3 regions of the Isoalcanivorax indicus genome follow, and region 2 is predicted to be linked to each of the others. Evidence: predicted binding sites of a transcription regulator. Region 2 holds the regulator's gene; each other region holds the start of a gene.
What was found. Region 2 encodes sigma-54, which starts transcription at its own class of promoters, with help from an activator protein. Its sites were predicted from a motif close to TGGCACNNNNNTTGCTNT; they were not measured.
Positions count from the first base shown of each region.

Region 1: the regulator sigma-54 is predicted to act here: its motif matches at 1,038-1,055, upstream of glnA (glutamate--ammonia ligase).
Region 3: the regulator sigma-54 is predicted to act here: its motif matches at 880-897, upstream of DKW65_RS12755 (putative urea ABC transporter substrate-binding protein).

Region 1 covers NZ_QGMP01000003.1:75,501-77,699, forward strand. Annotated here, with positions in the region: gene DKW65_RS13800 (tRNA (5-methylaminomethyl-2-thiouridylate)-methyltransferase) at 1-697, shown strand, start outside; gene DKW65_RS13805 (sulfurtransferase TusA family protein) at 701-925, shown strand; gene glnA (glutamate--ammonia ligase) at 1,136-2,199, shown strand, end outside.
Region 2 covers NZ_QGMP01000001.1:2,468,559-2,470,757, reverse strand. Annotated here, with positions in the region: gene ptsN (PTS IIA-like nitrogen regulatory protein PtsN) at 1-170, opposite strand, end outside; gene hpf (ribosome hibernation-promoting factor, HPF/YfiA family) at 187-486, opposite strand; gene DKW65_RS11160 (RNA polymerase factor sigma-54) at 556-2,019, opposite strand.
Region 3 covers NZ_QGMP01000002.1:186,506-188,704, reverse strand. Annotated here, with positions in the region: gene DKW65_RS12760 (hydroxymethylglutaryl-CoA lyase) at 1-670, opposite strand, end outside; guanidine-I (ykkC/yxkD leader) riboswitch at 949-1,048, shown strand; gene DKW65_RS12755 (putative urea ABC transporter substrate-binding protein) at 1,110-2,165, shown strand; gene DKW65_RS12750 (ABC transporter permease) at 2,171-2,199, shown strand, end outside.

The sequences.
Region 1 (2,199 bases), on a different contig from region 2:
CGGGTTCGATTTCATCATCACCGGCGAGGTGGTGGGTCAGCGGCCCAAGTCGCAGCGCAAGTGGACCATGCCGGTGATTGCGCGCGAGTCCGGCGCCGAGGACCGGTTGCTCAGGCCGCTGTCGGCCAGGAACCTGGACGAAACCCTGCCCGAGCGGGAAGGTTGGGTGGATCGCAGCAAACTGTATGGCTTCAGTGGGCGCAACCGGACACCGCAGATCGAGCTGGCCCGCGACTTCGGGCTGGAGGAGTTCGCCCAGCCCGCCGGGGGCTGCTGCTTCCTGACGGATGAATCCTATGCGAAGAAGCTGGGCGATCTGTGGCGCGCGCGCGGAGAGCGTGATTACGAGCTGGACGACATCATGCTGCTCAAGGTGGGCCGCCATCTGCGCCCGCGCCCGCACTTCAAGTTGATCATCAGTCGCGAGGAAGGCGAAAGCCAGTTCCTGCGCGGCTACCGGCATGTCTTTGACAGCCTTGAGACCTCCAGTCATGGGGGGCCGCTGACCCTGGTGGACGGTCACTTCGCGGACCAGGCCGAGGCCGAGTTCGCGGCCGCGCTGGTGGCGCGCTTCTCTCAGGGGCGGGAGGCCGATCGGGTCACCGTGACCTGGCGTCAGCGTGATGGCGTGACCCGTGATCTGCAGGTGCCTCCCATGGCGGCCGATGACGTGCCGCGCGACTGGTATCTGGGGTGAATCATGGAACAGCTTGATGCTCGCCGACTGCTGTGTCCGTTGCCGGTGATCCGTACCCAGGACCGGGTGAAGACGCTGGCGGACGGTGAATGTCTTGAGGTGCTTGCCACAGACCCCGGTGTGCTGAATGATGTGCCGGCATGGTGCCGGATCAATGGGCACACGGTGCTGGAAACCGGGGAGCGCGAAGGGGTTATCTTTGTGCGGCTCCGGGTGGCCAGACCCTGACTTGCACCACAATTGCGCACTCCTGCGTCATTGTGCACTATAATGGTGCATTCTCTGCCGCAGGCCGTCGCAGGAGCCTAGCATTCGTGCTGCTCCGCCATGTCTCAGAATGTGGCACGCATTTTGCTCCACAAACGGGCAAGACCCGGTTCGGTGCAACCCCCGGGCCGGACAAACCCATTTCTTGCTGCTCCAGGAGGACGCTTCATCATGTCTGCAAAGACTTTAAAACTGATCAAAGAGAACGACGTAAAGTGGGTCGATATGCGCTTTACCGACAGCCGTGGTAAAGAGCAGCACGTGTCCATCCCGGCCAGCGAAATCGACGACGACTTCTTCACCGACGGCAAGATGTTCGACGGCTCCTCCATTGCCGGCTGGAAAGGCATCAATGAGTCCGACATGATCCTGCAGCCGGATGACGACACTGCGGTGATCGACCCGTTCACTGATGTGTCCACGCTGAACCTGCGTTGCAACATCGTTGAGCCCACCACCATGCAGGGCTACGAGCGCGACCCGCGTTCCATCGCCATGCGTGCTGAGGAATACCTCAAGTCCACCGGGATTGCGGATTCCGCCCTGTTCGGGCCGGAGCCGGAATTCTTCGTGTTCGATTCCGTAAAATGGAAGTCCGACATGCAGGGCGCCATGTACGAAATCTACTCCGAAGAAGCGGCCTGGGTGTCGGCTGACGACTTCGAGCGCAACAACATCGGTCACCGTCCCGGCGTGAAGGGCGGCTACTTCCCGGTGCCGCCGGTAGACAGCCTGCACGACCTGCGTGCGGCCATGTGTGCGGCCATGGAGCAGATGGGTCTGGTTATCGAAGTGCACCACCACGAAGTGGGCACAGCAGGCCAGTGCGAAATCGGCGTGGGTGCCAACACCCTGACCAAGAAGGCGGACGAAGTACAGATCCTGAAGTACTGCATCCACAACGTGGCCCATGCCTACGGCAAGACCGCGACCTTCATGCCGAAGCCGCTGATCGGTGACAACGGTTCCGGTATGCACGTGCACCAGTCCCTGAGCAAGGACGGCAAGAACCTGTTTGCCGGTGACCTCTACGGTGGCCTGTCTGAAACCGCGCTGTTCTACATCGGCGGTATCATCAAGCACGCGCGTGCGCTGAACGCCCTGACCAATGCGTCCACCAACTCGTACAAGCGTCTGGTGCCGGGCTTCGAAGCACCGGTCATGCTGGCCTACTCGGCCCGTAACCGTTCGGCATCGATCCGGATTCCATGGGTCAGCAGCCCGAAAGCGCGTCG
Region 2 (2,199 bases):
GTACTGCCCAGGCGTTCACGCGCAATCAGGGCGTCAAAGACTTCCTGTTCGCTCAAACCGGGACTATCCCGTGTGGCCAGTTCCGCCACCTGGTCGAGCAGACGCTTCTTGCTCACGCCCTGCAGGTGGTAGTGGGTTCGCTCCGGTGTCAGCAGTTCCCGTACGCGCATGATGGGTACTCAGATCTCAGTGTCCGTGGTTACGATTGACCGACTTTTCCTTGTGCTTGAGGATCTGTCGGTCGAGCTTGTCAGTCAGCATGTCGATGGCAGCGTACATGTCGCCAGCCTCGGCAGTGGCGAAGACCTCACCGCCGGCCACCCGAATGGTGGATTCCGCCTTGTGCGTCTTCGGTTCCGGCGACAGGATCACCTGAACACTCGTAATGTGATCAAAATGCCGTTCAAGCCGGGTGAATTTCTCATTGATGTACTCGCGCAGGGCATCGGTGATATCCAGGTGGTGACCGCTGATGTTGATCTGCATGGCTGACTCCTGTACCTGCTTCAGTTGACCGCCTATCCCGCGATCGGTGCCAGCCGGGCCCTGCGTGGGTCAGACCAGCCGCTTGCGCTCGCTGGATGCCGGTATACGCATCGCCTCTCTGTACTTGGCGACAGTGCGTCGCGCCACCTGAATGCCCTGTTCATTGAGCAGGCTGGCCAGCCGGCTGTCGCTCAATGGTTTTTTCGGGCTCTCGGCGGCGATCAGCTTCTTTATGATGGCACGAATGGCGGTGCTTGAACATTCACCTCCGCCTTCGGTGCCCACATGACTTGAGAAGAAAAATTTCAGCTCGAACATGCCCCGGGGCGTGAACATGAATTTCTGGCTGGTGACCCGGGAAATGGTGGACTCGTGCATCTCCACGGCGCTGGCGATATCCGCCAGGACCAGCGGTTTCATGGCCTCCTCGCCGTACTCGAAGAAGTCCTGCTGGACCTCGACGATGCGGGTGGCGACCTTGAGCAGCGTCTCATTGCGGCTTTGCAGGCTCTTCAGGAACCAGCGAGCCTCCTGCAGCTGATTGCGCAGGTAGCTGTTGTCATCGTCACGCAACTGCTTGCTGCCCGCCATGGCGGCGTAACCCGCGTTCAGCCGTACCTTGGGCAGGGCATCGCCGTTCAGCTCGACACGCCAGCGCCGCCCCTGCCGCCGCACGATCACGTCCGGCACGGTATAGGTCTCGGCCTGTTCCACGATGCTGTCGCCGGGGTGCGGGTTGAGGCTGCGCAGCAGACGGATCACCTCCACCAGTTCAGTCTCGGTGACCGCCACCAGACGGCGCAGCTGGGCGTAGTCGCGGCTCTCCAGCAGCGGCAGGTGCTGGGTCAGGCGCAGGGCGGCGTCACGCCAGGGGGTCTCGTCAGGCAGCAGGCGCAGCTGGATGGCCAGGCACTCGGCCAGGTCGCGGGCGGCCACGCCAGGAGGGTCGAAGTGCTGCAGGCGATGCAGCACGGCCAGGACCTCGTCCTCTTCCGGCCACGGCGTCTCGATGCCTGAGGGCAGGCTGCGCCGCGCGGCTTCAGCGATATCCGTGAGGGAGCAGGTCAGGTAGCCGCGATCATCAAGGCTTTCAATGATCGCGTAGGCGATGACGCGGTCGGCGTCGCCCATGGGCGTCAGGTTGAGTTGCCACAGCAGGTGTTCGTCGAGGCTGGCGCTGGCGGCGGTACGCTGCTCCCAGGCTTCCAGGTCGTCCTCGGGGGCGCCCGCGCTCGGGGCCTCGGTGAAGGGGTCCTCCCAGTCGGTATCGACGCCGCTGTCGTAGTCGTCCACCACGGCGTCATCGTTGCCCGTCACTTCACCGGGTTCCAGGGGTTCCTCGCCCGCCGTATCGCTCAGGCTGTCGCTGGCGTAGTCCTCTTCGTCCAGCTCCAGCAAGGGGTTGGCTTCGATGGCTTCCTGGATCTCCAGGCGCAGGTCGAGCGTCGACAACTGCAGCAGGCGGATGGCCTGCTGCAGTTGTGGTGTCATGGTCAGGTGCTGACCGATCTGTATCTGCAGACCTGGTTTCATCTGATGGTGTGTCCCCCGAACGTGTCGCAATAACCGGCAGGGCGGTTAACTGATCTTCACGTCAACAGGGTCCAAGGATAGCAACCAGCAATTTTCGTGCCCATTCTTGAATTCATACGGCGAATGGGCTAGGTCGGCGCTTCATGCACTGTTATGGCGCACTTTTTGCGCCAGTCGGGT
Region 3 (2,199 bases), on a different contig from region 2:
CCAGGTCACAGGCGACCCAGGCCATGGCGCTGGCCAGGCCCCGGGTGTCGTGCAAATGCACATAGAAGCGGTCGGCGCCGTATTGCTGGATCAACGGCGCCATGATCTGCTTCATCTGGGCCGGGGTGCCGCCGCCGATGGTGTCGGCAATGGCGATTTCGTCACTGCCCGCGTCGATCATGCGTTCGGTCAGGCGCAACGTCACGTCCACAGGGGTCAGGCCGTCGTAGGGGCAGGCAAACGCCCCGGAGATATAGGTGCGGGTCGCCACGCCGTCGCGGCGCGCGGCCGCGATGATCGTCTCGCAGCTGGCGATGGCTTGTTCCAGCGTCATGTTCAGATTGCGCTGGTTGAAGGAATCCGTTGTCGACAACACCAGCCCCACCGTCGGGTAGCCCTTGTCGCGCGCCATCTCATAGCCGCGCAGATTCGGTACCAGCGCCGTGTAATGCAGATCATCGCGCTGCGGCAGCCGGTCTGTCAGGGCGGCGGCGTCGGCCATCTGCGGCACGGCCTTCGGATGCACAAAACTGACCGGCTCCAGATAGCGTACCCCGGCGGCGACCAGCGCCTCGGCCATGCGCGCCTTGTCATCGGTGCTGACATGCTTCGGCTGGTTCTGCAGGCCGTCGCGCAGGCCCACTTCGTTGATGATGATCTGGTCGCTCATGGTGTGCTCGTTACCGGTTGGGTATTGTCGCTGCGGGCCGCCCCTGGCGAGAGTGGCGTCTGGCGATCAAGTCTGCCACCGCCGGGCAGGCTTTGCATCCGGTGTGCTGCCCTGACGCGGTGCGTTATCCGCACCACCATGGCGCAGCCGGGCGCCCTCCAGCTTCGCCGGGGCGCTGGCAATCGCCTTGAATCAGTGACTTGGCAGGCTGGCACCGTCCTTGCAGGTGATCTTCATCGAGGAGTCAGAGGACGTAGCGCCTCACCCCGACAATTTGGCAAATGGACAGCTAGGGTTCCGGTCAGCGTCAGCTGATGCCTGGTCCGAGAGCGGTCGACCTTATTCAAGGTTACACGGCGGGATAAAAGCCCGGGAGGTCAATCACTGGCACATGTCAGCTGATTCCTCACCGACGATCCTGGTAACCCGGAGGTAGACCATGAAGCGCTCTGTCACAGCATGTTGCCTGTTCCTGCTCAGTCTCACCCTGTTCCCCGGCTCCGCGCTGGCCCGTACCCAGTTCAGTGTCTGCTGGTCGATTTACGTCGGCTGGATGCCCTGGGGCTATGGCGATGACGCCGGCATCATCAAGAAATGGGCGGACAAGTACGACATCGAGATCGACGTCGTGCAGATCAACGACTACATCGAATCCATCAATCAATACACCGCCGGCCGCTATGACGGCTGCACCATGACGAACATGGACGCCCTGACGATTCCGGCGGCCAGTGGCAAGGACTCCACCGCTCTGATCGTCGGCGACTTCTCGGATGGCAACGACGGCGTGGTGCTCAAGGGCTCCAGCACGCTGGCGGACATCAAGGGCAAGCGCGTCAATCTGGTCGAGTTGTCGGTATCGCATTACATGCTGGCACGCGGCCTGGAAACGGTGGGAATGACCGAGCGGGATATCACCGTGGTGAACACCTCCGATGCCGATCTGGTGTCCGTGTTTGCGACACCGCGGGTACAGGCGGTGGCCACCTGGAGCCCACTGCTGAGCACCATCCTGGACATGCCCAACGCGAACCTGGTGTTCGATTCCTCGAAGATTCCCGGTGAGATCATCGACCTGATGGTGGTCGATACGCAGGTGCTGAAAGACTACCCGGCGTTTGGCAAGGCGCTGACCGGCGCCTGGTACGAGATCATGGCGCGCATGCAGGGCGATGATGACGCGGCGCGCAATGCTCGCGACATGATGGCCGAGGCGTCCGGGACGGATCGCGCCGGTTATGAGGCGCAACTGAACAGCACGCGCATGTTCTATGCCGCTGCGGACGCCGTTGATTTCACCCTGAGTGACGATCTGCTCAGCACCATGGAGCGGGTCGCGGAATTCTCGTTCAACCATGGCCTGCTGGGTGACGGCGCTCCGAGCGCTGGTTTTGTCGGCATTGAAACGCCCGCCGGGGTGTTCGGCAACGCTGGCAATATCCGTCTGCGTTTTGATCCGGCCTTCATGAAAATGGCGGCCGACGGCGAGCTGTAACGACGATGAAAAAGCTCATCAACCGCCAACCCTC